DNA from 2 places in the Streptomyces sp. NBC_00271 genome. Region 2 is predicted to be linked to the other one. Evidence: riboswitches for the same ligand, from Rfam matches in the RefSeq annotation. Region 2 holds a riboswitch; the other holds the start of a gene.

Region 1 (15,722 bases), 3.2 Mb from region 2:
CGAAGACGAGGGCGGTTCACGGGATCAGGACGGGCGGCTCCGGACAGGGACGAGCGCCTCGGCGACGTGCTGGGCGGAGGTACCACGCGGGTAGGGCTCGACGAGCACGACGTCCGCGAGATCCTGCCCCGCGGTGGCACCCCCGGTGGCGCGCGGCACCGGGGCGAGGGTCGCGCCGATGGCGAGCACTACACCGGCCGGCTCCTCACGGACGACCCCGAAGCCGCCGGTCGCCGCGCGCGGCTCGGACGAGTGGCACATGTGGAGGTACACCCGGTCGCCGTGGGCCACGGCGTCCAGGACCGGCGGCCCCACCTCGTCGAGGCCGTGCCCTGGAGATCGGGCGGGGCGGCGACGGACGTACGGCGCGGCGGCCGAACTCGCGCTGATCGGGAGGGTGACGACGCTTCGCCCGACGACCGGCCGTCGGCGACCGCGTGAGCGGCGCCGGGGCCGCCGTGAGCCGGGCCCCCAGCCGGGCCCCCGGTCCCGGGCCCCCGGTCGCGGGCCCGGGAGGAGCCGCCTAGCGTGGAACACGTCCGGGGCGGGGGACGGCACGGCGGACGTGGGGGCCGTCCTGTTCTTCGGAGGTCCCCCCGTGGGTACCGTCTCGTTCCTCCTCGTCGTGGTCGTCCTGACGGCCCTGGCGTTCGACTTCACCAACGGGTTCCACGACACGGCCAACTCGATGGCGACGTCGATCGCCACCGGGGCCCTGAGACCGCGCGTGGCCGTCGCCGTCGCGGGAGCACTGAATCTGGCGGGCGCGTTCCTGTCCACGGAGGTTGCCAAGACCATCTCCGGCGGCATCGTGGACGATGCCAAGGTCTCCCTGGTGATGATCTTCGCCGGGCTGGTCGGCGCTCTCCTGTGGAACCTGCTGACCTGGCTCGCCGGGCTGCCGTCGAGTTCGTCGCACGCGCTGTTCGGCGGGCTGATCGGCGCGGTGTGGGTGGGCGCCGGCGCATCCGCGGTGCAGTTCGGAGCAATCGTCGAGAAGATCCTGATCCCCGCCGTCGTCTCGCCGCTCGTCGCCTGTGTCGTGGCCCTGCTGGCGACCTACTTCGCGTACGTCATCACCCGGCGGACGGCCCCCGACCAGGCGCGGCGGGGATTCCGCCGGGGGCAGGTCGGTTCGGCGTCGCTGGTGGCGCTGGCCCACGGCACCAACGACGCGCAGAAGACCATGGGGGTCATCACCCTGGCCCTCATCTCCACCGGGGCGCTCGCCCACGACTCCGCGCCGCCCTGGTGGGTGGTACTCCTCTCCGGAATGGCGATCGCGCTCGGCACGTACACGGGCGGGTGGCGCATCATCCGCACCATGGGCAAGGGGCTCACCGACATCGAGGCGCCGCAGGGCTTCGCGGCCGAGACCAGCGCGACGGCCGTGATTCTCGCTTCGTCCCACATGGGATTCCCGCTGTCGACCACGCAGGTGTGCACCGGCAGCATCCTGGGCGCGGGCCTGGGCCGCAGGCTGGCCCAGGTGCGGTGGGGCGTGGCCGGGCGCATCGCACTGTCCTGGCTGCTCACGCTGCCGGCGGCGGCGGCCGTCGGCGGCGCGGCGGCCTGGACCGCCGGTCACGGCACCGCGGGCGTGGCCCTGGTGGCCGCCGTCGCGGCCGCGGCGGCAGCCGGGTTCTGGGCCCTGTCGCGCCACCGGCCCGTGACTCCGGACAACGTCAACGAACTGCCCGCCCGGCCGGCCGAATGCGTGGAACAGCCTGCGGCGTGAGAGCCGACCGAACGTCCCATCCTGACCCACCCCGTCCCGTCCGGCAGCGAAAGGAGGCGCGGCGATGGACATCCACTGGGCCGCCCTCGGTGGCGTGGTCGGTGTGAGCCTCGGGATCACGCTGCTCACGGTCGTGTTGTTCTCCCTCGGTGTCGCCGCCCAGCCCCGTGCCGACGGCGCAGGCCACGGCGGAGAACGCTCCCGCGGCGCCTACCGGACGGCCACCGTGGCAGCGGCGCTGTGCTTCGGCGCGTGCCTGGCGGTCGCCGTCTACGGGCTCACCCTGATCATCAGCGGCTGACGTCCGTCGTACCCGAGGCACCATCCGTGCGGACCCGAACCGCACGAGTCACGCGAGTCCTCCGGAACGGTACGCGTCGAGCCGCTCGGAGCGTGTGGGGCGGAGTTCGTCAACGCGTTCCGCCGGCTGCTCGGGGAGACCTGCATGGTGTATTTCCCGAGGCTCACGGCCGACGCGCCTCCGACGAGGTGCGCGACGCGGCGGACGAGGTCCTGCGGCAGGTGGGGGGCGGCACCTTCCGCTACGCCGCCAAAGGCCCGTTCATCCGTGCCGTGGAAGAGGCACGGGAGCCGGCACGCTGGGGTGACGGGGACGCCCGGCGTATTGTGCGCGCCGCGCTGCCCGAGTGACGCCCGATCGGCCCCGAGCACCTCGCGCCGGTCGGCCTGCGCGCCGACCCGCTCCTCGGCCCCTTGATCACCCCGGAGCGGGGCCGGGAACTGCTGGCCACACCCCTCGTGAAGTCAGTGGATCCGGCCGAACCGCCCGGTCGTATCGGTGCCCCCCGACAACGCCGTGCTGAACGCGCCGACGACCTTGTGGGACTCGCGCACTCGTTTCCCCGGCAACCGCACCATGCCGTGGGAGGACGAGGCGCCGGCCACCGTCCCGGTGTCTTCCATCCGTCCGTCACGAAGAACGGCGAGGAGCGGTACGCGTTCCGCACGCGGCCAGGATGGAGGCGGTGGGCAAGGGCGACGGTGAGGGAGTCGCCGGTGCCCCGGATGGTGTCGAGGATGCGGGCGCGGTGGCCGGTGTCGACGACGGCCTTGCGGAGAAGGGGAGTTCGGCCCATGGAGGGGCTATTTCCGGCGTCCGCGCGGGGAGTCCCGGTGACCCGATTCTTGTCCTGCGCGGGCACACTTCCCCGGCACAGGCAACCCACAGGTCCCGATTCGCTTCCTTCGAGGCGCGAGGGGCCCCCGGTATCGGCGGGGCGCCCGCGCTCGAAGTGTGAGGAGGGGATCCTTGAACCGTACCCGGCGAATAGCGGTCACCGCCGTGGCCGTTCTCGCGGCCCTGGCGGGCACACCGGGACTGGCCCAGGCCCAACATCCCGCCAAGGCAGAGCCGTTGACGCAGAAGGCGGACAGCGCGCTGCCACCGGGCTGGCGCGTCACCGGAAAGGGCCTCGCGCGTGAGCTGGTCTGGCGGTCGGACAGGGCCGTACCCGTGGGCGACGCCCGTGTCGAGTTCCGCTCGGCCGGCCGACTGCTCGGCATACCGAAGGCGGCCAAGGACGGCCACACGTTCCGGCTCGCTCTCCGCGGAGCCACCCCGCTCAGGGACCTTCAAGTCCTGGCGGCCGGGCGCCGGTTGGACGCGCCTGCCGACAACACCGGCAAGAAACCGAAGAATTCCCTGAAGGCCGCGCAGCCCCCGGCCCCGCTCCCGGCGAACTCCGTGGACCCGGGCAGGCCGGGCGGGTACCGCACGGTCACCGGCGAGTACCGCCTCGACCCGGTGAAGCTCCCCGGCTTCGCCCAGCCGGTCGAGATGCAGGCCGTCGTCGTCGCACCCACCGGCGCCACCGGCAGGCGACCGCTCGCCCTCTTCCTCCACGGCCGCCACCCCACCTGCTTCAAGCCGGGCGGGTCCGAGGACGACGTGACCCTCGAGTGGCCCTGCTCGGCCGGCACCCGGCCGATCCCGAGCCACAAGGGCTACCTGAAGGACCAGAAGCTGCTGGCCTCCCAGGGCTATGTGACGGTGTCGATCTCGGCGAACGGCATCAACGGCCAGGACGGGGACGTCGAGGACGGCGGTGCGCAGGCGCGCTCCTCACTGGTGCGACAGCACCTCGCCAAGTGGGCCGACTGGGCCGCCCACCCGGGCACCGCCCCGGCGGCCGTGCCCGACGCGGCCGAGGCCGACCTGTCCCGGGTGCTGCTCGTCGGCCACTCGCGCGGCGGCGAGGGAGTCAACCGGGCCGCCATGGACAGCCTCTACCCGCCGCCCGCCGCGCAGGACGGCTACCGGGGCCCGGTGCGCTGGAAGATCCGCGGGACCGTCCTCATCGGACCGACGATCTTCGGCCAGAATCCGGTGGCCGACGTGCCGTCCACGACGATCCTCCCCGGCTGCGACGGTGACGTCTCCGACCTCCAGGGCGAGGTGTACGTCGATGGGACGCGCGGGGTCAGCCGGGGCACCGCCCTGCACAGCGCCGTCTACGTGGTCGGCGCCAACCACAACTTCTTCAACACCGAGTGGACGCCGGGCAAGTCCGAGGCACCCTCCTTCGACGACTTCTGGGACGACCCGGAACAGCGGCCCGACCCGGTGTGCTCCACGAGCGCCCGCACCCGGCTGACCGCCGACCAGCAGCACCAGGCCGGCGCCACCTACATCGCCGCCGCGGCGCGGCTGTTCGTCGCCGGCGACGACCGGGTGCGTCCGCTGCTCGACGGCTCGGGTCGGCGCGCCCCCTCGGCCGACCCGGCCCGCGTGCTGACCCACGCGGTCGGCGCCCGCCGCACGGGCGGCTTCCTGCCCGACGCCCCGGTGAAGGTGACCGGCGGCAGGCTGTGCTCGGCGCTCGACCCCGACCCGGCCGTGGCATGTCTCGACCCCGACGCCGCGGGGAGGTCGCCGCACTTCGCTCGGTGGTGGACGGAGAAGGAGGCCGGCCGCGGCGCGGTCGCGCTGAAGTGGTCGGCGCCGGGCGCGACGACAAAGGTCCGTCCCGCCGCTCCGGTGTCCCTCTCGGGCGCCAAGAGCCTTGCGCTTCGCGTGTTCGTGCCGCCGAACACGACCGGCACCCCACTGGACGTGGCCGTGACCGACTCCTCCGGCCACCGCGCCGAGCTCGGCCAGGTCAAGGTCGACGGGCTGCCCGGCACCGAGCGCACCTCCTCGTACTGGGCGCGCGAGCTGCGCGTCCCGCTGACCGCGGCCATCCGCGCCGGCCTCGACCTGAGGCACGTCAAGTCCCTTGAACTGACCCCGCGTTCGCCGTCCGGACAGGCCTGGCTGATGGATGCCTGGGGCTGGGCCCCCGGTACCCCGGCGGCCAGTGCCGCGTCGCTGCCGCGCGTCGACATCGGTCGACTCACCGTCAAGGAGGGCGACTCGGGCACCCTCACTTACCACATCCCGGTCCAGGTCTCCGGGCACGGCAGCGGCAAGGTCCGCTTCTCCGTCCTCGACCCGGACACCGGACAGGCCGAGGACAAGCTGGTCACGGTACGGCCGGGCAGCGCCCCCATCGACGTGCCCGTGAAGGTGAAGGGCGACACGCGCTTCGGCTACGACGAGCAGTACGACGTCGTCGCGAAGGCCGTGCGCGGCGCCGTCATCGGCTCGTACCGGGGCGGGGTCACCGCGGCGAACGACGACCCCGCGCCCGCGGTCACCCTGACGCCGGTCACGGACCGGGTGACCGAGGGAGGGACGCTGACGTGGCGGATCTCGCTCTCCGAGCCCGCCGAGGTGGACATCCTGCAGCCGATGCGGTTGCTTCCGGTCACCGAGGGCGCCGAGCTGTCCACCAAGGACGTGGACCCGCAATGGCTGACGGACCACGCCGGTGAGCTCCCCGACCCGGAGCGCGCCCTCTCCCTGGCGAACCTGTGGGTGGGGACGGACATCCCGGCCGGGACCACCACCGCCGACTTCACCGTGCCGACGGTGAAGGACCAACTGGCCGAGCCGGCCGAGTCGCTACGCCTCGCGCTGACCGACGACAACGCCGAACCGCTTCCCGACCATCCCGTGCTGACGGGCACGGTGGTGGACGCACCGCAGTAGACCGTCCTGCGTATGGGGGGCATGGACATGGTGGTCCATGCCCCCTACGTGTCGCCAGGGCAAAGGCCGGTCCAGGTCAGGCGGAGCGCATACGAGACTCTCTCCATCATCCACGTGGAGGAGATCGCCCGGGGGCGGGGGTCGCGGTCGGCACGCTCTACCGACACTTCGACAACGCCCGTTCCCAGACGGCCCAGGCACCTCTTCGGCGGCCTGCGCTACGGCGCCGAGGCCGCGGCATGAACAGGCCATGGCTGTTCGGCTACTTGAGCTCGGCGTCGGTGTAGTAGCCGCCCGCGACCAGAACGCTGTCGTAATTGGTCTTGTCGACGCTGATGGGCTGCAGCAGGTAGGCGGGCACGACCTTGGCGCCGTTGTCATAGGTCCTGGTGTCGTTGAGCTGCGGCTTCCTTTTGTTGAGCACGTCGTCGACCATGTTTGCGGCGACATCGGCGAGCAGTCGACTGTCCTTGTAGACGGTCTGCGCCTGCTGACCCGCAAGGATCGACTTGACCGAGGCCAGTTCGGCGTCCTGTCCCGTGATGACCGGGAGGGGCTTGCTGATTGAGCCGTAGTCGTCCGACCTCAGCGCCGCCAGGACGCCGATGGATATGCCGTCGTACGGCGACAGGACCGCGTCCACCGTCTTGGTCTTGTACGACGTGGCGAGGATGCTGTTCATGCGCTTCTGCGCGGTGGCACCGTCCCAGCGCAGGGTGGTGACCTGGTTGAGCGCGGTCTGGCCGGACTGGACGACCAGTTGCTTGCTGTCCAGGAACGGCTGCAAAAGGTGCAACGCGCCACTGAAGAAGTACTTGGTGTTGTTGTCGTCGCTGGAGCCGGCGAACAGCTCGATGTTGAACGGGCCCTTGCCCTGCTCAAGACCGAGCTTGTCGATGATGAAGCGGGCCTGGAGCCGACCGACCTGCTCGTTGTCGAAGGAGGCGTAGTAGGTGACGTTCTTGGTGCCGAGGATGAGCCGGTCGTAGGAGATCACCGGGATGTTCGCGTCGGCGGCCTGCTGGAGCACCTTGTTCAGCGACTTGTTGTCGATGGCCGCGATGATCAGCGCGCTGACGCCCTGCGTGATCAGGTTCTGGATCTGCGAGACCTGGGTCGCCGGTTCGTTCTCGCCGTAGACCAGCTTGGTCTTGTACCCATTGGCCTGCAGGTCCTTGACGACGCTCTTGCCGTCGGTGATCCAGCGCTCGGAAGCCTGGGTCGGCATGGCGATGCCGATCGTGCCGCCCTTGGAGCTGCCCGTGCTGTTCTCGCCGCCGCAGGCGGACATGGTGAGGGCGACGGAGGCAGTTCCGGCGATGGCGGCGAGGGCGGCTCTGCGATTGCGCATGGTGATCGTTCCTTGTTCTTCTCGTCGTTGAGAAAGATGACGGCGTATCAGATATCGGTGAGGAGGAGGCGGTTGAGCGAGCCGAGCGGCCGACGAGCCGGTCGAGCGCGAGTCGGTGCCGTGCCGCGCCCAGAGTGAGGTCCCCGCGTATGGGTGCCGTACGGGTGGATCCCGGGCGCCCTGAACAGCCCGAACGTGAGGTGAAGCGGTGCGCCGCGGCGGATCGGCTCGGCGACCTTGCAGATGCGCACGCGACCGCCGAGGTCGTCGGGGGTCTTTGGTGCGCATCTCCATGGGAGTGAGCCACCAGTATTCCCTGACGAGGTGACCGACGGTCAGGTTCTCCGCAACATTGTGGAGTGGGGATTCAGGAGCCTCGGCGCCTCGCGGATCGCCGATCGACGCGTCGTCGCCCAGGCATCCGGGTCTTGCTGACGGGGGTGACCCCTCTGCCGGTGTGCACCTGAACGCATATCGGGCTGCGCCGCGGGGTTACGTCCACACGTGTTCCAACTCCGGTGATGCACGGGCCAGTTGCCTTTCAACCGTTCGAAATGTCGTCACACGTTCGGAACGTAGGCGTGACCCTAGGAGGGCGGGCGCGGGGTGTCAACGGGGGAGAACCGGTGAGGATTCCGGAAAGGTGTGGGAGATTCGCTCCCTGAACGCTCGGACCTGGCCTACCGCACAGGGCTGCGCCCCTGGTGAGGCGGGCGAGGCCGCCCCTGCCACCGGGTGGCCCGTTCCCCTCCGGGGGCCGCGCCGACGTAGCCTGAATGCTCCGCACCGAACTCCCGCTAGGAGCACCGTGAGCATCGCAGAGCCGCACGCCGGACCGCCCGCCTGGCGGCTGCTCCTCGGGTACGTACGACCGCATCGATGGGCGCTGCTGGCGGGCGCGTTGCTGGCGCTGACGACCGGCGCCACCGGTCTGGTGCTGCCGCTGGTGGCGCGGGGGCTCATCGACGACCTGTCGCACGACCGGCCCATCGGGCGGGCGCTCATCGGTATGGCGGCGCTGGTGGTCACCAACGCCGCGGTGGGGGCGCTGGGTTCGTACGTACTGCGGCGCACCGCCGAGTCGGTGGTGCTCGGCGCGCGGCGCGCCCTGTCCTCGTATCTGCTGCGGCTGCGGATACCGGCCGTGGACCGCAGCGAACCGGGCGACCTGATGGCCCGCATCACCTCCGACACCACGCTGCTGCGCGAGGTCACCACCGATTCGCTGGTGGGCATCGGCACCGGCGGTCTCACCCTGGTGGCGACGGTGGTGATGATGGGCCTGGTCGACGTGGTCCTGCTCGGCGTCACCCTGGGGGTGATCCTGTGCGCGGGCACGGTGCTCGGCGTGATCGTGCCCCGCATCAACCGGGCCAGCAAGCAGGCGCAGGACGCCGTGGGCGTGATGGGCGCCTCGCTGGAGCGGATCCTGGGTGCGCTGCGCACGGTCAAGGCGTCGGGTGCCGAGCACCGGGAGGAGCAGACCATCCACGCGGCGGCCGAGGAGTCCTGGCGGCAGAGCGTACGGGCCGCCAAGTGGTCGGCGGCCGCGGGCAACACGGCCGGTCTCGCGATGCAGATCGCCTTCATCACGGTCCTCGCGGTGGGCGGCGCACGGGTCGCGACCGGCGCGATCGAAGTCGGCACACTGGTCGCCTTCCTCCTCTACGTCTTCTATCTGATGTCGCCGATCCAGCAGGTCGTGGGCGCGATCACCCAGTACCAGACCGGCGCCGCCGCGCTCGCCCGCATCCAGGAGGCGCTGCGGCTGCCCGCCGAACCGGACGCGCTGCCCGCTCCACTGCCGACCCCCGGCGCCGCGCCGGCCGCGCTCGCCTTCGACGACGTCCGCTTCCGGTACGACGACGACCTGCCGTACGTCCACCACGGCGTGACCTTCTCCGTCCCGGCCCGCGGCATGACCGCCTTCGTCGGCCCCTCCGGCGCCGGCAAGACCACCGTGTTCTCACTGATCGAGCGGTTCTACGACCCCGAGGCGGGCGTCATCACGGTCGACGGCCGTCCCCTGGAGCAGTGGGACCTGCCCCAGCTCCGGTCGGCCATCGGATACGTGGAGCAGGACGCCCCGGTCCTGTCCGGCTCCCTGCGCGACAACCTGCTGCTGGGCAACCCGGAGGCCGACGACGCCGATGTCACGCGGGTACTGAAGACGACCCGGCTCGACGGGCTGGTCGCCCGGCTGCCGCGCGGCCTGGACACGCTCGTCGGGCACCGCGGCACCAAGTTGTCCGGCGGCGAACGCCAGCGGGTCGCCATCGCCCGCGCGCTGCTGCGCCACCCCCGCCTGCTGCTCCTGGACGAGGCGACCTCGCAGCTCGACGCGGTGAACGAGGCCGCGCTGCGCGACACGGTCGCCGATGTGGCCCGTACGACCACGGTCCTGGTGGTCGCGCACCGGCTGTCCACCGTGACGATGGCCGACCGTATCGTCGTCATGGACGCGGGCCGCGTACGTGCCGTGGGCACCCACCGGGAACTGGTGGCCGGGGACCCGCTCTACGCGGAGCTGGCCGCGACCCAGTTCCTCGCGACGGCGGGCTGAGGAGAGCCGATCGCCGCGCGTTCTCGGTACGAAGTTTCCTTCACTCTGCCCACGACACCGGCGTCTGCCCCCGGCACGGGGTGCCGGGGGCAGACGCGGGCGGACAGGCCCAGACCCGACCCAAAGGACAGGCCCTAGGCCTGGAGGCCCGGGAGGAGTCCGGTGACGGGTGCGACCAGGTCGGTGACCTGGTGCAACTGGTTGAGGTCGTTCAGGCGGTTGAGTCCGCCCAGCTGCTCGGAAATGCGCGGGAAGTCGGCCTGGTGCTCCGCGGGGATGTCGCTGACGGCGAGCGCGTCGAGCTGGGTGATCGGGTTCAGCTTCCCCGCGTCCGAGGCCTCGGCCGCAGACGCCATCGGCGCGGCAAGCCCCGTGACACCGACGGCGAGACCAACGGCGGCGACCATACGTCGTGTTGAGATCATGCTTGCAGCAACGGTCCCGGACGGCGCCCGGTCACGGCCCTCCCCCGCTCCTCACCCGAGAGGCGCATCGCACCGGCTGGGCTTGCCGTGTGCCATGGGGCGGAGGACGCTCGGTAGAGAGGCCCTTCGCGGTCCCTTCCGTGGCGGACCGCGGCCTTCCAAGGAGGTCGACATGGGCACCATGGCAGGCCCCGCCTTCGACACCGAAGCGCTACGCCGGGGCATAGAAGGACACAGTGCGGCGGATCTCCTGTCGCTCTACGCGGACGACGCGGAAATGACCATCGTCGACCGCAACACCCAGCCAAGTCACCCGATGATCAAACACGGTCGCGGCGAGATCGCCGAGATGCTCAACGACGTCTACAGCCGCGACATGACCCACAAGTTGGAAGAGTGTGTCGTCCAGGGCGACCACGTCGCGTTCACCGAGTCCTGCCAGTACCCGGACGGCGTGCGGGTACTCGCCAGCTCGATGATCTCGCTGCGGGACGGCAAGATCGTCGAACACACACTGCTCCAGGCATGGGACGAGTAGGAAGGAACTGGCCGAAGGTCCAGATCAACTCTCGCCTGACCTGGACCTTCTCGGCGAAGGCCGAGATGGGTCGCTCGCGCTCGCAGCGGCCTCGGCTGCCACGACCAGTTTCCGCAGCAGGTCTGCGAGCGTCCGCTTCTCTGCTGGGGTCAGTACTGCGAGCAGCGCGTTCTCACCCCGGTCCTCCGACACCGCGTGCTGTTCGAAGGCGGCGTATCCGGCGTCGGTGATCCGCACCTCCACGCGACGCCGGTCGGCCGTGTGGTGGCTACGGGCGATCAGCCCGTCCTCTTCCAGCGGACCCAGTCGCGCCGACAGTGCGCCGCGGGTCAGCCCGAGCATGTCGGCGAGCTGCGAGGGGCTCGCCGCGTAGGGCGGGCCAAGTCTGCGCAGCATCAGCAGCACCTTGAACTGCCAGTGCTGCAGCCCGTCCGAGTCGAGCACGTCCCGGCGGGCCTGGGCCGCGTGCCGGGCCAGGATCGCGAGCCGGACGAAGATCTCCTCCTTGACCGGGTCCATCCAGTCGAGTTCCTTCGCCCAGACCGCGACGTGCCGGTCGACCGAGTCCGCCGCAGACACCTGCCCCCGCGCGGCCTCCGCCTTTTCCGCCTTCACATCTCCTGCCTTCACATCTTCCATGCGCCACTCCGTAGATAGTTTTCTTGTGGATAGTTTTTCTGATTACTACTTTTCCTGCCATGACGAACACCGCAAGTACCCTTCGTACGGCCGTACCGCTCGACGAACTCATCGCTGCTGCAAGGGAGTTGAGGATCGGCGGTCGCTGGGAACGCGCTACGCGCCTGCTCGACTCGGCCGAGGCCACCGATCCGCGGTCCCGTGCCCGTCTCGCACTGTCCGCCGCCGAAGTCGCCCTGGAGAGCGACTGGTTCGGCGGGACCTCCCTGGCCGGGCCACGGCTCGCCGCCGCCGAGGAATTCGTCGAGGTCCTCGTCGAGAGCCTCGACGGGAAACTCGCCGATGAGGCGCACTCCGACGTCGGCTGGGATCTGGACTTCCTCCGGCTGCGCCACGGATACCTCGGGCAGGTGCGCGTCGACGGTGCCTTCCGTACCGGGCCCGACGGCAAGGACCCGGACGCGCTCGACGCCCTCCGCACGCACGCCGAGCGGCTGCGCGGTGGGGCCCCGGACGATGTGCGCCGAGGCTGGGCCGAGATGTACCTGGGCCTCGTCGCCGACAATCTCTTCGCCGAGCGGGACCTCGCGCCCGGCCACTACGAAGCCGCGTTGCGCGCCGGTGAAGCGGGGGAGGCAGGTGCAATGGGTGAAGCAGGTGGAGCAGGCGGCTCACACGACTCCGGTGACGATCTGCTCGTCCGTGAAGCGCTGCGGCACCTCGGCGATCACCACCACGATCACGGTGACCACGCACGGGCACGGAAGCGCTGGAGCAGGGCGACCGAGCTCGGCGCCCGGGCCGGGACCGTCCCCGGCACCCTCTCGCAGCAACTGCTCCTGGCGGTGCTGGCACGCGACGCGGGCGACGAGGCCGGGGCCGTCGCGCTGGTCGGCGAGATCGCCCGCTGGGCCGGGGCCATCGGCGCCGTGACCATCGAGACACAGGCCAGGGGGTTCCTGGCCGGGGTCGACCCGACGGCGGCGCCCGCTGCCGCCGAGTCGGGCAGCTGATCGTACGAGCTACCCTGGTCGCGGGCCGTGACTGGCGCTGAGGTGGAGTACCACCGGGGAGCGGCCTGACGAACGGGTCTTTGCCGCGCGCCTGGGCGATTGTGTCAGCGACGCTCAGGAGTAGCTCATGTCCCAGGCCCAGCTCATGGACGGCGCGGGTCTCGCGCGCCGCATCGTCGAGGAGACCGCGAAGCGCGCGGCCGCACTCACCGGGCGCACGGGGATGGCGCCGTGTCTCGCGACGGTGCTGGTCGGCGAGGATCCCGCCTCGGTCACCTACGTCCGGATGAAGCAGAACCGCAGCCGCAAGGCCGGCATCGAGTCCCGGCATGTCGCCCTACCCGCCGACACCACCACGGCCGAGCTGGTCGACACGCTGAAGGCGCTGTCGGACGACCCGACCGTGCACGGCATCCTGCTCCAGCACCCCGTCGGACCGCACATCGACGAGCGGGCGGCGTTCGAGGCCATCGCGCCGGAGAAGGACGTCGACGGGGTGACGCTCAGCTCGTACTCGGCGATGAGCTTCGGGCTGCCGGGCTTCGTGTCCTGCACCCCCGGCGGCATCATGCGGCTCCTCGACGCGTACGACGTCGACCCGGCGGGCCGTCGCGCCGTCGTGGTGGGGCGCAGCGCGATCCTCGGCAAGCCGGTCGGGATGCTGCTGCTCGGCCGCGACGCGACGGTGACGTACTGCCACTCGCGGACGACCGGTCTCTCCTCGCTCGTCCGCGAGGCGGACATCGTGGTGGCCGCCGTGGGCCGGCCCCGGCTGATCCGCGGTGAGGACATCAAGCCGGGAGCCGTCGTGATCGACGCGGGCTACAACCCCGGGAACGTCGGCGACGTCGACTTCGACACCGCCCGCGAGCGGGCCCGGCTGATCACGCCGGTGCCGGGCGGTGTCGGCCCGATGACGATAGCGGTCCTGCTGGAGCAGACCGTGACCGGGGCCGAGCGCCAACTCGCCCTCCGGTAAAGCGTTGCGGGTTCGCTCACAGGGCTCGGGGTCCGCTCAACGCATCCACGCGCTGTACGACATCACGTCCCCGGCCTCGACGCCGTACTCGGGATCGTCCTTGGTGACGGTGTCCTCGATCCCGAGCACGGCGCCGCTCCTCGGGTCGAGGACCAGCATCCGGCGCGCGGAGTGCGCGGTGTCCTCGTACACGTACGCCTGTCCCTGCCTGCCCAGCCGGTCGGTGACCGCTCCGGCCGGGCGCAGGCCCTTCGCGTCGGCGAGGACGCGGACGAGCGCGGCGTCCTCCCGGGCGCCCAGCGTCCAGTTGTTCAGCAACTCTCCGACCGCGTCAAGAAGTTGGGGTGTGTCCATGGTCTCGGTGCGGTCAATCTCCTCGAGGTAGGCGCGCAGCCGCTCGGCGTCGTGCGGCGGCCGGGCCACCGGCGGGGCGTCGCTCCAGCTCGGCGGGTAGGTCTGCCGGCTGAGGACGTGCCCGTCCTCGACCGTGCGGGGGACGGGGTCGGCGTCGGTGAGGACCGGCCTGCCCGGGTGGCGGGGGTCGGTCGCCACGACGAGTTCCGTGTGACTGCCGTCGGCCTTCCAGCGGACCACGCGTTCCGCGGGAAGGGTGATCGGCGGCCGGGCCCCCGGCCCGGAGGTCAGGCCCATGCTCCAGGTCTGTACGTGGGTGCCCTGGACGAGCCGCTGCGAGCCCGCGGACGCGGCCGCTCGGTCGGCGAGCCGGTCCAGGGGTACGGGGGTGGAGCCCGCCTCGACGATCAGCGGGCGGGGTGCGGCCACGGCCGGGGTGGTGGTCGATCCCGACAGCGTGAGCGTCAGGACGACGACACCGACGGCGGCCGCGGTGCCGACGCTCCAGATCCAGCGGCGCAGCGGACGGGATCTCGGGCGGTGCCGTTCGCCGTGCAGCAGTTGGTTGAGGCGGCGCTGCGCGTGCGGGTCGAGGGGGCGGTCGTGGAAGCGGGGGTCGGTGGACGGCACCGGGTTGGCGCGGCGCAGGATGTCGAGTTCGTCAGCCATGGCCGTGCTCCTTCGGGGTGTCGCGGCGGGGCGACGCAGTGCCGCCGGCCACGGTGATGTCCATACGGTCGATCTCGGCTCTGAGCCGGCGGCGGGCGCGGTGCAGGCGCATGGCCGCGGCGCGGGTGCCACAGCCGAGGGCGACGGCGACCTCGTCGACGCCGAGTTCCTCCCAGGCGGTGAGGCGCAGTACCTCCTGGTCGGCCGGGGAGAGCCGGGCCAGCGCCTCGTGCACCCAGTCGCCCGGCGACGCGGAGTCGGGGCTGTCGACGACCTGTCTGCCGTGCGCGCTCTCGTCGTTGCCGATCCGGTCGAGGAGCCTGCGCCGGCGCCCGTAGCCGCGTACGGCGTTGGCCAGGCAGTGGCGTGCCACCCCGTACAGCCAGGGAAGCGGGGACGGCGGGAGGTCGGACCGGCGCCGCCAGGCGACGGTGAAGACCTCCGCCACCACCTCCTCGACATCACTGCTCCGGCCGTCCAGTCGCCTCGCCACATAGCGGCTGACCGCCCAGTAGTGCTCGCGATAGGCAGCGGCGAAGGTCTCGTCGTTGCTCATGATCCGTAGGTGTCCGGCAGGTGCGCGATCGTCACAGGTGCGGGTGTGACGCTCGTCGCTTCGTTCAAGTGTGACGGTGGGGACGGCGGCGGACACAGGCGGGGCATGGAAAGCACCACAGTGACGACGCCGCCCGCAGCCCTTCCCGCGCGTGCGCGGCGTCCTGGACTCGCCGCGGTGAAGTGGCTGACCACCACGGATCACAAGACGATCGGCACGCTGTATCTGGTCACGGCGTTCGGCTTCCTCTGCGTCGGCGGGGTGATGGCGCTGCTGATGCGCGCCGAACTCGCCCGGCCGGGGCTTCAGATCATGTCGAACGAGCAGTTCAACCAGGCGTTCACGATGCACGGCACGATCATGCTGCTGATGTTCGCGACGCCGTTGTTCGCCGGTTTCGCGAACTGGATCATGCCGCTGCAGATCGGCGCGCCCGACGTGGCGTTCCCGCGGCTGAACATGCTGGCGTACTGGTTCTATCTCCTCGGCTCGCTGATCGCCGTGGGCGGGTTCCTGACCCCTCAAGGAGCGGCCGACTTCGGCTGGTTCGCCTACGCGCCGCTGTCGGACGCGGTCCGCTCACCCGGTGTCGGCGCCGACATGTGGATCATGGGTCTGGCGCTCTCCGGCTTCGGCACGATCCTCGGCTCGGTCAACTTCATCACGACCATCATCTGCATGCGCGCTCCCGGCATGACGATGTTCCGCATGCCGATCTTCGTGTGGAACGTGCTGCTCACGGGTGTTCTGGTGCTGCTGGCCTTCCCCGTACTGGCCGCCGCCCTGTTCGCGCTGGAGGCGGACCGCAAGTTCGGTGCCCACGTCTTCGACGCGGCGAACGGCGGT
Region 2 (15,722 bases):
CACATGGTGTTCGCGCAGTGCACGGCGAGCTTGGGCAGGCCGGTGGTGCCCGAGCTGTGGGTGATCAGGGCGGGCTCGCGCGGATGCAGCCGGACGGGAGAAGGCGTCTGCGACCCGGCGTACTTCTCCAGGGGTTCGGCCCCGGGCGCGTCGTCCACGGAGAGCGTCCGTCGTACGAGGGTGGAGAGGTCGACGTCCGCCAGCGGGCCTGCCAGCTTGGCTCTGTCGGTGATCAGCCAGGGTGTGTGGAGCCGTTCGAGAAGCCGGCCCACCACCGGGCCTGTGAGCGCGGGCGACAGGAGGACGGGAACGGCCCCGATACGGGAGACGGCACAGGTCAGCAGGACGATGTCGACGTTGTCCGTCTTGTGGACGACCACCTCCTCCGAGGGCCGGACCCCGGCCTGCCACAGCCGTCCGGAGAGCTCCTCGACCACCTCGGCCAGCACCGGATAGCTGAGGTCGACCCCGAGGCCGGGACGGACGTCCAGCGGCCGGTCCAGGGTGACGAAGACGGCTCCGTGGCGGTCCGCCGCGCGCCGGAACATCGGGCCCAGGTAGAAACCGCGGTCGGCGAGCAGGGGCTGCTGCTGTCGCATGTGCCCGTTCCCTTCTGTCCTGTGGTCTGTGGCTGTGGTCTGCGGTCGTGGTGTGTGGTCGTGGTGCCGCGGTGGTCACCAGGCGCCCTGGCGGACGAGGTGGCGGCGGAGTTTTCCGGTCGGGGTGCGGGGCAGGGACGGGACGAAGCTGATGGCTCTGGGGACCTTGAACGCGGCGAGGTGCTCGCGTGCCAGGCCCACGAGTTCGGCCTCGAGACCGGACGGCCCGGACAGTCCGGAGAGACCGGGCGGCAGGGGCGAGACGGGGACGACGAAGGCCCGCAGCCGGCTGAAGCCGCGCCAGTCGGTCATGGCCGCGACCACGACCTCCTTCACCGCCGGATGGGCCCGCAGCACGGCCTCCACCTCCAGCGGGGAGATGGTGATCCCGCCGACCATCTCCAGGTCGTCGGTGCGTCCCAGGTGCCGGTAGCTGCCGTCCGGCTCCCGGCGCGCCCGGTCGTGGGTGGCCAGCCAGCCGCCGACCAGGGTGCGTTCCGTCTCCTCGGGCCGGTTCAGATAGCCGGGCGTCAACGTCGGCCCGCGTACCCAGAGTTCGCCCTCCGCGCCGTCCTCCACCGGCACACCGGCGCCGTCGCGCAGCTCCACCTCGAAGCCGGGGACCGGGCGGCCGACCGTGCCCGGGTGGTGGTGCTCGAAGCTGTTGGCGCAGAACGCGTGACCGGCCTCGGTGGAGCCGATCTGCTCCAGGACCGGCGCGCCCAGCAGATCGGCGACCTGCTTCTCGAGCCCCTCGGGCAGGCCCTCCCCGGCCGACACGGCGGCGCGTACGGAGGCGAAGCAGGTCGCGTGGCCGCTGCCCCGGTCGGCGACGAGGGCGGCGTACGCGGAAGGCACGGAGTAGAGCAGGGTGACCCGGTGCCGGGCGACCAACTCGTCCACGGCGGCCGGGTTCGGACGCCGGTCCACCAGGACGGCGGAGGAGCCGGAGAAGAGCGGGAAGACGAAGGCGTTGCCGAAGCCGTACGCGAAGTACAGCTTCGACACCGACAGGGTGACGTCGTCCGGGGTGATCCGCAGCAGCCGCCGGCCGATGAGGTCGTGGTACGTCTTCGGGTCGCCGTGACAGTGCACGACACCCTTGGGCCGGCCCGTGGTGCCGGAGGTGTACTGGACGTAGAGCGGGGTGTGCGCGTCGACCGGGTGCGCGGCGGCCGGCTCGGCGTCGGCGGTGAGCGCCATCAGCTGATCGGCGCCGAGGCGCACACGGTCGGTGAAGCGGTCCTCCAGGCCCGGCCCGGTCACGCAGAGCACGGCCTTGGCGTCCTCGGCCATGAACGCGTGCTCGGCCGGGGGCAGTTCGGGGTTGACCAGGACCGCGACGGCGCCCAGCCGGGCGGCGGCGAGGAAGGCCGCCACCCAGGTGATCCCATCGGGCAGCGCGAGCAGCACCCGGTCGCCCGCGCCCACGCCGTGCGCGGCGAGCACACCGGCCGCGCGGCCCGTGAGCTCGTGCACCTCGCGGTGCGTCCAGGCCCGGTGACCCTGGTGGAAGGCGATCCGGTCGCCCCAGCCGCGCCGCTCGGCGAGCGCGGCGAGATGGGTGGCGAGGTTGCCGGGGGCGTCGGCGTCGGCGTGGGTGCCGGTCGGCGACCGCGGAGTCGGCGTGGAGGTGGGGATCGTCACCGGGCGGGCTCCTCTACGGCGGCTCGGCGGGGGGTGTCCGCCCGACGGGCGCTCACTCCTGCCGGGGTGGCTTCCTGGTGCTCCCGCAGGGCCCGCATCTGCGCCGCCGTCTTCAGCAGCATCTCGTCGTACTCCGCGGCCGGATCGGAGTCGAGGACGATCGCGCCGCCCGCGCCCAGGTGCGTCAGCCCGTCCGCGAGTACGGCGGTACGGATGACGATGCTGAGGTCGGCGCCGCCACTGCACCCCAGGTAGCCGAGGGCCCCGGAGTACACCCCGCGCGCCTCGGTCTCCAGCGTGTCGATGATCTCCATGGTGCGCAGCTTCGGCGCGCCGGTCATCGAGCCGCCGGGGAAGCAGGCGCGGACGCAGTCCACCGCGTCCGTGTCCGGGCGCAGCCGGCCCCCGACGGTGGAGACGAGCTGGTGCACGGTGGCGTAGGTCTCGGTGGCCATGAGCCGGGAGACGCGTACCGTCCCGGTCCGGCAGACCCGGCCCAGGTCGTTGCGGAGCAGGTCGACGATCATCAGGTTCTCGGCGCGGGTCTTGGCGTCGGCGGCGAGCGCGTCCCGCAGGCGCGTGTCCTCCTCCGGGGTGTCGCCCCGGGGCGCGGTGCCCTTGATGGGCCGGGCCTCGGCGACGCCGCCGCGGGTGATCCGCAGGAAGCGCTCGGGGGAGGCGCCCGCCACGTCGAGGTCGCCGAACCGCAGGAAGGCCGCGTACGGCGCCGGGTTGACGCGGCGCAGCACCCGGTAGAAGTCGTACGCGTCGGGCGGCGCGGGCAGCCGGGCCGCGTTGGTCAGACAGATCTCGTAGCTGGTGCCCGCACGGAGTTCGCGCGCGCAGGCCTCGATGTCCGCGAGGTAGGTGGCCCGGTCGCGGACGAGCCATGGTTCGGCGGCGAGGTCCGGCTCGGCCGACACGGGAGCGGGCGGTAACGGCTGCGGGTCGGGGCCGACGAAGGTGAGCTGGGCGAGTGCGCCGTCGAGCCAGTCGGTGGCCTCCCGGGTGGCCTGGGGGGTGTCCTCGGCCACACAGACGGCGTAGGTGAAGCCCTCCTGGTGGTCCACCGCGATCAGCCGGTCGGCGAACAGCCAGCAGGCGTCGGGGGTTTCGGCCCGGTGGCGGTTGGGGGAGCCGCAGTCGGCCTTGGTCTCGTACCCGAAGTAGCCGACGTATCCGCCGGTGAAGTCGAAGGGCAGCCCGGTGGCGTCCACGCGGCGGTTCGCCAACTGCCGCTTGAGGTAGTCGAAGACGCTCGCCCGGACCTTGCGCGGCGGCCGGCCCGCCCGCTCGATCTCGCAACGGCCGCTCGTGACGTCGTACCGGACGAACTCCGACAGCGGCCCGGAGCCGTCACCGAAGAACGAGAACCGTGACCGCCCCTCCTCGACGCGCGCGCTGTCCAGCCAGAACGCCCGCGGGGAGGCGGCGTACATGCGGGTGAAGGCGGCCTCCGCGTCGACGGCGGTGGCGATGCGGCGGGTGTGCAGCCGGTGGGCGGGGCGGACGGTCCGCGCGGTGCGGGAGGGCGCGGCGGGGGCGGGGATGGCCGCCGCGGACGGGGTGACCGCGGTGTTCTTCGTACGGGTCTTGCGGGCGCGTTGCGCCGTGAGGTTGCGGAAGTTCACGAGCATCCGGTGGCCGTACTCGGTCAGGACGGACTCCGGGTGGAACTGCACCCCCCACAGCGGCCGGGTGCGGTGCCGCAGTCCCATCAGGACGCCGTCCTCGGACCAGGCCGTGGCTTCCAGCGTCCCGGGCAGCGGCTCGCGCACGGACAGTGAGTGGTAGCGGACCGCGGTGAAGTGCTGCGGCAGCCCCTGGAACAGGTCCCGCTCGTCGTGCCGGATTCTCGACAGATGCCCGTGCCGGGGCTCCGGGGCGGGCAGCACCCGGCCCCGCTCCCCGAGTGCGATGCCCTGGTGGCCCAGGCAGACACCGAGCACCGGGATCGTGGACTCCGCGAGCACTCTGGCGCTGATCCCGAAGTCACGGGATTCGGCCGGGTGCCCCGGGCCCGGCGACACCACCACATTGTCGAATTCCGAGAGATCCGGAATTCTTCCGCCTGTTCCGTCGGGGGCGGCGTCGTTGAGGATCACCACCGGCTCCTCGCCGTTGACCTCGGCGATCAGTTGGAACAGGTTGTACGTGTACGAGTCGTAATTGTCGATGAGCAGGGTCTTCACCCGCCCACCTCCCTTTGATCGTTCTCGGGCCTACGCGGTCCGTCTTTTGTGGCGTCCGCGGAGCGCCTGGAGCGGTGGGTACAGCCATTTCTTGAAGAATCGCTGAAGGCGCGGCATGAGAATCCAGGTGACGAGGGCCGTCACACACAGACACAGCAGCAGCGTTCGGATGAGCGGATTGAGACCGCCGAGATACGGAATCACGAGCAGATTGAATAAGAGCACCGGTGGGAAAACCGCGCTCATATTAATGAACCACAGCTTCCATTTCGCGGGCGGGATCGGTGCCGGCGGCGGTTTCGGCGCGCCGGTCTGGGCGTCGAACCAGCTCTTGGAACCTCGCACGCTCCGCCGGCCCGTCTCCCGGGCGAACGGGTCCGCCCGGGTGGCCCACTGCGCCCGGATGATCGAGTCTTCCCAGGCCAGGGCTGACCCTTCGCTGTCGAAGCGGTAGACCACATGCCACTCCGCCTCTCCGTCGGCAAGTACACCACCCCCCAGGAAGCCCGGTTCGCGCGAGCTCGCCCGCAGCACGGCCCACCCCCAGGAGTGGAAGTCGGTCTCGCGGCCCGGGATCACGTGATACGCCACGGTGACGGTTACGGGATTCCTGGTCACGCCACCGAGTACGGAAAGCGCATACAGCGCGTTCAAATCTTCAACGAAGTTTCTTGAGTGTCCGGATCGTGACCGTTTGTTTATCTTTTGGTTATCTTGACACATTCTGTCGATCGATACTCCTGGTAACTCTCCCGTAATTTCAGAAAGTGCTTGCGAGACCCTTCGATAAAGCTGCACGATCGCCATCCGCCGCGCGTTGTGGCCCCCATCTGCCACCAAGAAGGAGATCCCATGTCCAGGTACGACTGGAATATGAACCACGAGGGAATCGAGCGGGCGCGTTCCGTGATCGAACCCGCACGGAAGGAGGTCACCACCCACCCGATTTACCAGCGGATAAACAGCCGGGAGGACATGGCGACGTTCATGGCGCACCATGTGTTCGCGGTATGGGACTTCATGTCGCTCCTGAAGTCCCTCCAACGGGAACTGACCTGCGTCGACGTCCCCTGGGTGCCGCGCGGCACGGAGGTGAGCCGGCGCCTGATCAACGACATCGTCCTGGTCGAGGAGAGCGACGAACTGAACGGCGGCTTCACCAGCCATTTCGAGCTGTACCGCGCGGGCATGACCGAGGCGGACGCCGACGCGACCAGGATCGACACCTTCCTCGCCCTGGTCACCGAGGGCCACGACGTGCCCTCGGCACTCCGCGTCTCCCAAGTCCCCGCGCCGGCCGCCGAGTTCGTCCGCACCACCTTCGAGATCATCTCGGACCGGCCGCTGCACTGCCGGGCGGCCGCGTTCGCCCTCTCCCGGGAGGACCTCATCCCCGACATGTTCGACCAGGTCATCAAGAAGGAGGGCACCGACCGCTTCCCGCTCTTCTGCGACTACCTGGCCCGACATATCGAGGTCGACGGCGAGGAACACACCCCCATGGCCATGCAAATGGTGGCCGACCTCTGCGGCACGGACGACACGCGCTGGCAGGAGGCGGTCGAAACGGCGACGCTGGCCCTCGAGGCGAGGGTCCGGTTGTGGGACGGGATCGTGGAGGCGATGGCCTGAGGCCCCGGACAACGGTTGTGCCCCCGACCGGGGGGCGGGGGCACAGGTGGTGGCGACGGGACTCCAACTCGGTGAAGCGCTCAGTCAGCGCCCCGTAAGCCAGTCCGCCAAGTCGTAGACCGCACGACAGTAGGGATCGTCGGCGTTCTTCCGCATGCGCTCCAACTCCCCCGTTTCCAGGAGGATCGGAAGTACGGCGTGCGTTCCTGTGACGCCAACGACAACAGAGCCTTCATCGTCTCGGCGGGCGAAGGCCGCCGCTGCGGCCTGCAGTGCGTCCGAGAGGTGGAACCGCGGCCGGCCGACGAAGTCGTGGACAGCGGCGGAGGCGTCGATCACGGGGATTCCGAAGGCGTCGCGCGACTCCTCCCCGACCTCGCGTTCGGGGCAGTCGGCCAGTACGTCGCGCAGGGCGGCCGCGAGGTCTCCTGGCGGGATGTTCGCGCCGTATGCGTCCGTGAGTGGCAGGTCGAAGGCGACGGACGAGTCCAGTTGCTGCCCGTCCCACAGAACGACCCGGCCGACGCCGCGTCGATCCGGGGCATTCACGACACCCCGTACGAGCCGAACTTCCTGCTCGATCGCGAACGCCGTGACGCGGCCCGGCATTTCATGTGCCGGCTGCGCATGTAGATCGGACAGGCCCGCGTCGTCCCACGTCAGGGCGACGAACTTCCCGGCCCGCCCCGTCACCCCTCCTCCACCGGCTCCTTCGCCGGTTCTTCCACCGGCGCCTCCCCGAACCGTGCCAGTGCCAACGCGCCCGCCACCGCCACCGCGAACCCCAGTACCGCCAGCCAGGCCAGGCCCTCGCGGGTGCGGTCGCCCAGCCAGATCACCCCCACCAGGGCCGGTCCGACGGTCTCGCCGATGATCAGACCGGCCGTGGCCGTCGTCACCGAGCCGCGCTGCAGCGCCGAGGTCAGCAGGATGAACGCGGCGCCTCCGCCGATGAGCAGCGCGTACGTCGCCGGGTTGGTCAGCAGCGTGGCGGGCGCGAGGTCGTCGATCAGTCGTACCGAGACCTCTACGACCCCGAAACCGAACCCGGCCCCGAGCCCGAGGACCAACGCCCGGCCCCGCCCGGACATCCGCCCGCCCACCAGACCGAGCAGCAGCACCACCACCGCGGTCCCCAGCATCCAGTACTTCAGCGTCATGGACCCGGCCTCGCCGCCCTCCGTCCCGGACGCCAGCCCGAGCATCGCCAGCCCCGCGCACACCACCCCCACCGCGGCCCACTCCACCCCGCTCAACCGCACCTGCAGCAGCCGCGCGGCGACCACCGCCGTCACCGCGAGGCTCGCCGCCAGCGCCGCCCCGACCGCGTAGATGGGGATGGAGCGAAGTGCCGCGATCTGCAACAGGAAGCCCAGCCCGTCCAGCGCGAGGCCCGCGAGATACCTCCACTGCCGCAGCGCGCGCAGCAGCAGCGCCGCGTCCCCGCCCGAGCCGCCACTGTCGGCCGCCGCCCGCGCGGCGATCGCCTGCAACACCGTCGCCGTACCGAAGCAGACCGCCGCACCAAGTGCGCACACCATTCCAAAGAGCACGAAGTGACTGTAGGGGACGCCGAAAAGGAGGGGGTTGCCGCCCACCTGTCTCAGCCGTTCTCTAATCTGATCGCTTGCGCCCAGCAGGGTGCTCAGCAGGACGCACTGTGACAACAACGGGGGATCGAAAATGGCGGACACACGACGGCAACTGCGCTCGGGCACGGTCGTACTCGGCGGCATGGGACTCCTCGCGGCGGCCCTCACCGCCTGCTCCTCGGATCCGGACAAGCGCTGTGTCGACCGCGACAGCTACACCTCGCTCAAGGGCTACAAGGTCGTCGCCGACAAGAACTGCAAGACCACCAAAACCACCAAGACCTCGGTCAGCAGCGGCTGGTACTACGGCGGCAAGAAGAAGGGCAGCTGGATCGACGGCGGCTCCTTCACCAAGGCGAGCAAGGGATCCGGCAGCAGCACCAGCGGCGGCAGCCACCACTCCGTCGACCGCGGCGGCTTCGGCAGCGGCAAGGGCAGCTCCGGCGGCTGAGCGACGCGACACCACGTCACCTCACCTCACCCGTAGCCGTAGGCCGCGCGCCCAGCACCGATCGGACCCGTACGCCATGGAACGCCGCACCATCGAGCCCCGCGTCGGCTGGCAGCAGATCGTCGAGCAACAGGGCCTCATCTACCCCCTGACCCGCTACCCGGACGACTCCCTGCGCCCCTACTGGGACGAGAGCGCGTACTACGCCTTCTCGCTCCCGGAGGTGGAGGCGCTGGAGGAGGTCGTCGAGGAACTGCACCGCATGTGCCTGGCGGCGGCCGAGTACATCGTCACGGAGAACCGTTTCGCCGACCTCGGCATCACCGACCCGCGCGTCGTGCGGGCGGTCGCCGAGGCCTGGCGGCGCCGCGCCGAACTCCCGTCCGTCTACGGCCGTTTCGACCTGCGCTACGACGGCACGGGCCCCGCCAAGATGCTGGAGTACAACGCCGACACCCCGACGTCCCTCGTCGAGGCGGCGAGCCCCCAGTGGTTCTGGATGGAGGACCGTTTCCCCGGCGCCGACCAGTGGAACTCCCTGCACGAACGCCTCGTCGCCGCCTGGAAGAAGCAGGCCGCCCTCCTCCCGCCGGGCAGCCCCCTCTACTTCGCGCACTCCGCCGACGACGAACTCGGCGAGGACCTGATGACCGTCGCGTACCTGAAAGAGACGGCGGAACAGGCAGGGCTCGACACCGACTGGATCTCGGTGGAGGAGATCGGCTGGGACCCCCTCTCCGACCGCTTCGTCGACAACCAGCTCCGTTTCATCCGCAGCTGCTTCAAGCTCTACCCCTGGGAGTGGCTCACCACCGACCGCTTCGCCGACCACGTCCTGGACACCCTCGACAACGGCGGCGGTACGGGCACGACCCTGTGGATCGAGCCCGCCTGGAAGATGCTCCTCAGCAACAAGGCCCTCCTCGCCGTGCTCTGGGAGCTGTACCCGGGCCACCCCAACCTCCTCCCCGCCCACCTCGACGGACCCCGGGAGCTGGCCACCACCCAGGGGTACGTCGCCAAGCCGCTCCTCGGCCGCGAGGGCGCCGGGGTGACGGTGCACGCGCCCGGCGCCGCCCCCGTCGTACGCGAGGACGAGCCCTGCTGCTACCAGGAACTGGCCCCCCTTCCCTCCTTCGACGGCAACCATGTCGTCCTCGGCGCCTGGGTCGTGGACGGCGAGTCGGCGGGGCTCGGCATCCGCGAGTCGTCCGGGCTGATCACGGACGAGTACGCCCGCTTTTTGCCCCACGTGATCCTCTAGCCAGGGCCTGTCCGGCCGGACAGCCCCTGGGCGCTCAGTCGGCGCCGAGCACCGCACGCAGCTGAGCCAGCCCCCAGTCCAGGTCCTCCTTGCTGATGACCAGCGGCGGGGCGATCCGGACCGTGACCCCGTGGGTGTCCTTGACCAGGACACCCCGGTCCATCAGCCGCTCGGAGATCTCGCGTCCCGTGCCGTACTCGGGGGCGATGTCGACGCCCGCCCACAGCCCCCGCCCGCGCACCGCCGTGACATGCCCCGAGCCCGTCAGCAGCCCCAGCTCCCGGTGTAGGTGGTCACCCAGTTCCGCGGCGCGCCGCTGGTACTCGCCCGACCGCAGCATCGCGATCACCTCGAGCGCCACCGCGCAGGCCAGCGGGTTCCCGCCGAACGTCGACCCGTGCTCACCGGGCCGGAACACCCCGAGCACCTCCCTGCTCGCCACCACCGCCGACACCGGTACGACCCCGCCCCCGAGCGCCTTGCCCAGTACGTACACGTCCGGCACCACGCCCTCGTGCTCGCACGCGAAGGTGCGGCCCGTGCGGCCCAGCCCGGACTGGATCTCGTCCGCGACGAAGAGGACGTTCCGCTCGCGCGTCACGTCCCGCACCCCGGCGAGGTAGCCGGGCGGCGGCACCAGCACGCCCGCCTCGCCTTGGATCGGCTCCAGCAGCACCGCGACCGTCTCCTCGGTGACCGCCGCCCGCAGCGCGGCCAGGTCCCCGTACGGCACGATGTCGAAGCCCGGCGTGAACGGCCCGAAGTCCGTCCGCGCCTCCGCGTCCGTGGAGAAGCTGATGAGTGTCGTCGTACGGCCGTGGAAGTTGTCGCTCGCCACGACGATCCTCGCGCGGCCGTCGGGGACGCCCTTGACGCGGTACCCCCACTTCCTGGCCGTCTTCACGGCGGTCTCCACCGCCTCCGCACCCGTGTTCATCGGCAGCACCATCTCCATGCCGCACAGCTGCGCGAGCTGCGCGCAGAAGTCGGCGAACCGGTCGTGGTGGAAGGCCCGCGAGGTCAGCGTCACCCGCTCCAGCTGCGCCTTCGCCGCGTCGAGCAGCCTTCGGTTGCCGTGGCCGAAGTTCAGCGCCGAGTAGCCGGCCAGCAGGTCGAGGAAGCGGCGGCCCTCGACGTCCGTCATCCAGGCCCCGTCCGCCGTCGCCACGACGACCGGCAGCGGGTGGTAGTTGTGCGCGCCGTGCGCGTCGGCCGAGGCGATGAGTCGTTCGGTGGTGGTCACGGAATCTCCGTTTCCTGCAGCCCAGGGATCGCTGCCGCACGGGGGTCTGGCTCGTGGCTCCCTTCATATCGTCGCTCGCATGGTGGACGAGGGAACCCGGCGATCCGGCGCGCCCGGTAGGCTGGCGACGGGCCGTGACTGGCGCGCTGGGATGGGATCGACCATCGGGGAGCGGCCCGTGAACTGTGTGCCGTGCGCCTGGGCCGACCCGTGAACGCTGAACGCCACGTCCGGAGGCCGTCCATGCCCGAGCCCCTCTCCACCGAGTCCACCGCCTTCCGCAGCGCCCTCGACGTGATCCGGGCCGTGGAGCCCCGCGTCGCCGACGCCATCGGTCAGGAAATCGCCGACCAGCGCGAGATGCTCAAGCTGATCGCGTCGGAGAACTACGCCTCCCCGGCCACCCTGCTGGCCATGGGCAACTGGTTCAGCGACAAGTACGCCGAGGGCACCGTCGGCCGCCGCTTCTACGCCGGCTGCCGCAACGTCGACACCGTCGAGGCCCTCGCCGCCGAGCACGCCCGCGAGCTCTTCGGCGCCGAGCACGCCTACGCCCAGCCGCACTCCGGCATCGACGCCAACCTGGTCGCCTTCTGGGCCGTCCTCGCCGCCCGCGTCGAGGCCCCGGCCCTCGCCAAGGCGGGCGTCCGCAACGTCAACGACCTCAGCGAGGCCGACTGGGCGGAGCTGCGCCAGGCCTTCGGCAACCAGCGCATGCTCGGCATGTCCCTGGACGCGGGCGGCCACCTCACCCACGGCTTCCGCCCGAACATCTCAGGAAAGATGTTCGACCAGCGTTCCTACGGCACCGATCCCGCCACCGGCCTCATCGACTACGAGGCGCTGCGGACATCGGCCCGTGAGTTCAAGCCGCTGATCATCGTCGCCGGCTACTCCGCCTACCCCCGCCTGGTGAACTTCCGGATCATGCGGGAGATCGCCGACGAGGTCGGCGCGACCCTGATGGTCGACATGGCGCACTTCGCCGGTCTGGTCGCGGGCAAGGTCCTCACCGGCGACTTCGACCCCGTCCCGCACGCCCAGATCGTCACCACCACCACGCACAAGTCGCTGCGCGGCCCGCGCGGCGGCATGGTCCTGTGCGACGAGAGCCTCGCCGAGCAGGTCGACCGCGGCTGCCCGATGGTCCTCGGCGGCCCCCTCCCGCACGTCATGGCCGCCAAGGCCGTCGCGCTCGCCGAGGCCCGCCGCCCCGAGTTCCGCGACTACGCCCAGGCCGTCGTCGACAACGCCCGCGCCCTCGCCGAGGGCCTGATGCGGCGCGGCGCCACCCTGGTCACCGGCGGCACGGACAACCACCTCAACCTGATCGACGTCGCCTCCTCCTACGGCCTCACCGGCCGCCAGGCCGAGTCCGCGCTGCTCGACTCGGGCATCGTCACCAACCGCAACGCCATCCCCGCCGACCCGAACGGCGCCTGGTACACCTCCGGCATCCGCATCGGCACGCCCGCGCTGACCACCCGTGGTCTGGGCACCACCGAGATGGACGAGATCGCCGGTCTCATCGACCGCGTCCTCACCGCCGCCGAGCCCGGCACCACCGCCAAGGGCGCCCCGTCCAAGGCCCAGCACGTCCTGGACGCGAAGATCTCCGACGAGATCTCCCACCGCGCCACCGACCTGCTGGCCCCGTTCCCGCTCTACCCGGAGATCGACCTCGGCTGACCCACCTGCTGGATCAGAGGTCGATCAGCTCCTGTCGTGGTTCCCGCGGCGGTCCGGCTCCATCCCGCCGGGCCGCCGCGCGGCGTACCAGGAAGGCGCCGCCGACCCCGAGGAGCAGACCCGCGCCAAGGCCGGGCAGCACCCACCGCGCACGCTCCTCGACACCCCGCTTCGAGGCCGGTGCGCCTGCGGCGGCGTCGAGCAGCTGCCCCCGCCCGACCACCCGCTCGTACACCGAGCGTGACGCGCGGTGCCAGCGGATGTCGTCGTCCACGACGTCGGGCGAGGGGTCCGTGCGCACCCAGGGCGTGCCGTCCGCGGCCAGGAACAGCTGGTCCTGGCGCCCCATGGCGACATCGCCCCCCGGCGCGCTGTCGGTCTGCGGCCAGCCCCCGACCCCGCTCAGGCCCCACATCACGGTGGCCCGTACCCGCGGGAAGTCGCCCGCCGTCCACGCGTCCGGCACCCGGACCGTCCCCATGTAGGTGGGAGTCAGCAGGTCCCACAGCCGTGTGAAGTCCCGCTCCCCGGAGTGCAGTGCGGTCGTGCGCCCCGTGCCGCCCTCGATGACCAGGGCCATGTCCGGCCCTCTGTGCCCCGCGGCCGGTGCCAAAGCCCCCGCCGGGTGCGCCGCCAGCACGGCGAGCACCACACCCGAGAACACCGCGATCCCCGATCTCACCCGTCCGCCTCGGCCCGCCATGCGTGTCCCCCGTCCGCCGCCAGCACGTGCCTCGAGTATCCGCCCGGGTCCTCCTTCCGGGGAGAGCTCTGTTCCCACCTGTTCCCGAGCTCCCGGGTGCACCTGAGAGAATGGTGAACATGGCCTCTGAACGTCCCCGCGTGCTCTCCGGAATCCAGCCCACAGCAGGCTCGTTCCACCTCGGCAACTACCTCGGCGCCGTCCGCCAGTGGGTGGCCCTGCAGGAGTCCCACGACGCCTTCTACATGGTCGTCGACCTGCACGCGATCACCGTTCCGCAGGACCCGGCGGACCTGCGCGCGAACACCCGGCTCGCCACCGCGCAGCTGCTCGCCGCGGGTCTCGACGCGGACCGCTGCACGCTCTTCGTGCAGAGCCATGTCCCCGAGCACGCCCAGCTCGCCTGGATCATGAACTGCCTCACCGGCTTCGGCGAGGCCTCCCGCATGACCCAGTTCAAGGACAAGTCCGCCAAGCAGGGCTCGGACCGCGCGTCCGTCGGCCTGTTCACGTACCCGATCCTCCAGGTCGCCGACATCCTGCTGTACCAGGCGAACGAGGTCCCGGTCGGCGAGGACCAGCGCCAGCACGTCGAGCTCACCCGCGACCTCGCCGAGCGCTTCAACGGCCGCTTCGGCGAGACCTTCACGATCCCGAAGCCGTACATCCTCAAGGAAACGGCGAAGATCTACGACCTCCAGGACCCGTCGATCAAGATGAGCAAGTCGGCGTCCACGCCGAAGGGCCTCATCAACCTGCTCGACGAGCCGAAGACCACCGCCAAGAAGGTCAAGAGCGCGGTCACCGACACGGACACCGTCATCAGGTATGACAGCGAGCAGAAACCGGGTATCAGCAATCTGCTGACCATCTACTCGACCCTCACCGGTACCGGTATCGCGGAACTGGAGGAGAAGTACACGGGCAAGGGCTACGGTGCGCTCAAGACGGACCTCGCCGAGGTCATGGTCGACTTCGTGACCCCGTTCCGTGAGCGCACCCAGCAGTACCTGGACGACCCGGAGACGCTCGACTCGATCCTGGCCAAGGGAGCCGAGAAGGCGCGCGCCGTCGCCGCGGAGACGCTCGCGCAGGCGTACGACCGGGTGGGCTTCCTGCCCGCCAAGCACTGAGGCGTACGACCGCACACACGTACCACTGGGCAGAGCGCTGCACATCACTACGGCTGCGCCTGCCCACAGCACAGCCGTGGCCTTACAGTCGATAGCCGGACGGCTGAGTACGAACCAGACAACGCGCCCGGCGACGCGAAGGACAACGCAACCGGTGACGCGACCGACGACGCACCGGACACGACGACAGGAGACGACGTGGGGACCGTAACGATCGGCGTGTCGATCGCGGTCCCGGAGCCTTACGGCAGCCTGCTCCAGGAGCGGCGCGCGGGCTTCGGCGACCCCGCGGCTTGTGGCATCCCCACGCACGTCACCCTGCTGCCGCCGACGGAGGTCCACGCCGCCGACCTGCCGGCCGTCGAGGCGCATCTGACCGAGGTCGCCGTGGTCGGCCGGCCCTTCCCGATGCGGCTGTCGGGCACCGGCACCTTCCGGCCCCTGTCACCGGTGGTGTTCGTGAAGGTCGTCCAGGGCGCCGAGGCCTGCACCTGGCTCCAGCAGCGGGTCCGCGACGCCTCCGGTCCCGTGGCGCGCGAACTGCAGTTCCCGTACCACCCGCACGTCACGGTGGCGCACGGCATCGACGACGCGGCGATGGACCGCGCGTTCCATGAACTCGCCGACTACGACGCCGAGTGGCCCTGCACGGGGTTCGCGCTCTACGAGCAGGGCTCCGACAGTGTGTGGCGCAAGCTGCGGGAGTTCGCCTTCGGCGGATCCGTGGTGCCACCGCAGGCGGGCCACGTGGACGTGGAGCGCGGGACCATCGCCAGCCGCTAGCGGCGGTCGAGCCGGGCAGCCGCCGTCGAGCTAGATCGGCAGGCGGCGGAACACCGCTCGCGGTACGTGCCGCAGCGCCGCCATCACCAGCCGCAGCGCCCCCGGCACCCACACCGTCTCCGAGCGCCGTCGCAGCCCCACCTCGACGGCCGTCGCGACCGCCTCCGGTGTGGTGGCCATGGGTCCCTCCGCGCGCCCCGCGGTCATCTTCGTACGGACGAACCCCGGGCGTACGACCATCACGTGGACGCCGGTGCCGTGCAGCGCGTCGCCCAGACCCTGGGCGAAGGCGTCCAGGCCCGCCTTGCTCGACCCGTAGATGAAGTTGGAGCGGCGGGCGCGCTCGCCCGCGACCGAGGAGAGCACCACCAGGGAGCCGTGCCCCTGCGTCTGGAGGGCCCGCGCGCACACCAGCAGGGCCGACACAGCCCCCGTGTAGTTGGTCTGCGCGATCCGGGCGGCGGCCACCGGCTCCCGCTCGTCCCGGGCCTGGTCGCCGAGGACCCCGAAGGCGAGCAGCACCATGTCGAGGTCGCCCTCGGTGAAGACCTTGCCGAGGACCGTCTCGTGGGACTCGGGGTCGAGCGCGTCGAAGGCGAGGGTACGGACGTCCGCGCCGAGTCCGCGCAGGTGCTCGGCGTCCCGTTCCAGGGCCGGTGAGGGCCGTCCGGCGAGCCACACCGTGCGGGTGCGCCGGGCGATCAGACGGCGTGCCGTGGCCAGCGCGATCTCGGACGTGCCGCCGAGGATCAGCAGGGACTGGGGGGCTCCGAAGGCGTCCTTCATGACAACTC

The links. Region 2 has a riboswitch for ZMP and ZTP ahead of OG798_RS32555 (glycine hydroxymethyltransferase). Riboswitches for the same ligand answer to the same signal wherever they lie in the genome.
Region 1: linked by a shared signal. The riboswitch ahead of OG798_RS46905 (bifunctional 5,10-methylenetetrahydrofolate dehydrogenase/5,10-methenyltetrahydrofolate cyclohydrolase) and the one ahead of OG798_RS32555 (glycine hydroxymethyltransferase) in region 2 are both predicted to bind ZMP and ZTP.

Annotation. Positions count from the first base shown of each region.
Region 1 is NZ_CP108070.1:10,303,134-10,318,855, reverse strand. Features, by position in the region: gene OG798_RS46965 (hypothetical protein) at 25-315, opposite strand; gene OG798_RS46960 (inorganic phosphate transporter) at 599-1,738, shown strand; gene OG798_RS46955 (hypothetical protein) at 1,803-2,039, shown strand; gene OG798_RS46945 (hypothetical protein) at 2,504-2,662, opposite strand; gene OG798_RS46940 (alpha/beta hydrolase family protein) at 3,009-5,789, shown strand; gene chvE (multiple monosaccharide ABC transporter substrate-binding protein) at 6,052-7,140, opposite strand; gene OG798_RS46930 (ABC transporter ATP-binding protein) at 7,949-9,703, shown strand; gene OG798_RS46925 (hypothetical protein) at 9,838-10,128, opposite strand; gene OG798_RS46920 (nuclear transport factor 2 family protein) at 10,301-10,666, shown strand; gene OG798_RS46915 (MarR family winged helix-turn-helix transcriptional regulator) at 10,691-11,305, opposite strand; gene OG798_RS46910 (hypothetical protein) at 11,365-12,318, shown strand; ZMP/ZTP riboswitch at 12,336-12,422, shown strand; gene OG798_RS46905 (bifunctional 5,10-methylenetetrahydrofolate dehydrogenase/5,10-methenyltetrahydrofolate cyclohydrolase) at 12,446-13,297, shown strand; gene OG798_RS46900 (CU044_5270 family protein) at 13,334-14,320, opposite strand; gene OG798_RS46895 (RNA polymerase sigma factor) at 14,313-14,876, opposite strand; gene ctaD (aa3-type cytochrome oxidase subunit I) at 14,982-15,722, shown strand, end outside.
Region 2 is NZ_CP108070.1:7,126,936-7,142,657, forward strand. Features, by position in the region: gene OG798_RS32505 (class I adenylate-forming enzyme family protein) at 1-599, opposite strand, end outside; gene OG798_RS32510 (AMP-binding protein) at 675-2,240, opposite strand; gene pabB (aminodeoxychorismate synthase component I) at 2,243-4,438, opposite strand; gene OG798_RS32520 (hypothetical protein) at 4,469-5,056, opposite strand; gene OG798_RS32525 (DUF3050 domain-containing protein) at 5,291-6,070, shown strand; gene OG798_RS32530 (hypothetical protein) at 6,155-6,763, opposite strand; gene OG798_RS32535 (DMT family transporter) at 6,760-7,611, opposite strand; gene OG798_RS32540 (hypothetical protein) at 7,754-8,113, shown strand; gene OG798_RS32545 (glutathionylspermidine synthase family protein) at 8,190-9,377, shown strand; gene rocD (ornithine--oxo-acid transaminase) at 9,412-10,620, opposite strand; ZMP/ZTP riboswitch at 10,745-10,831, shown strand; gene OG798_RS32555 (glycine hydroxymethyltransferase) at 10,813-12,309, shown strand; gene OG798_RS32560 (hypothetical protein) at 12,323-12,991, opposite strand; gene trpS (tryptophan--tRNA ligase) at 13,132-14,145, shown strand; gene OG798_RS32570 (2'-5' RNA ligase family protein) at 14,344-14,928, shown strand; gene OG798_RS32575 (decaprenylphospho-beta-D-erythro-pentofuranosid-2-ulose 2-reductase) at 14,959-15,714, opposite strand.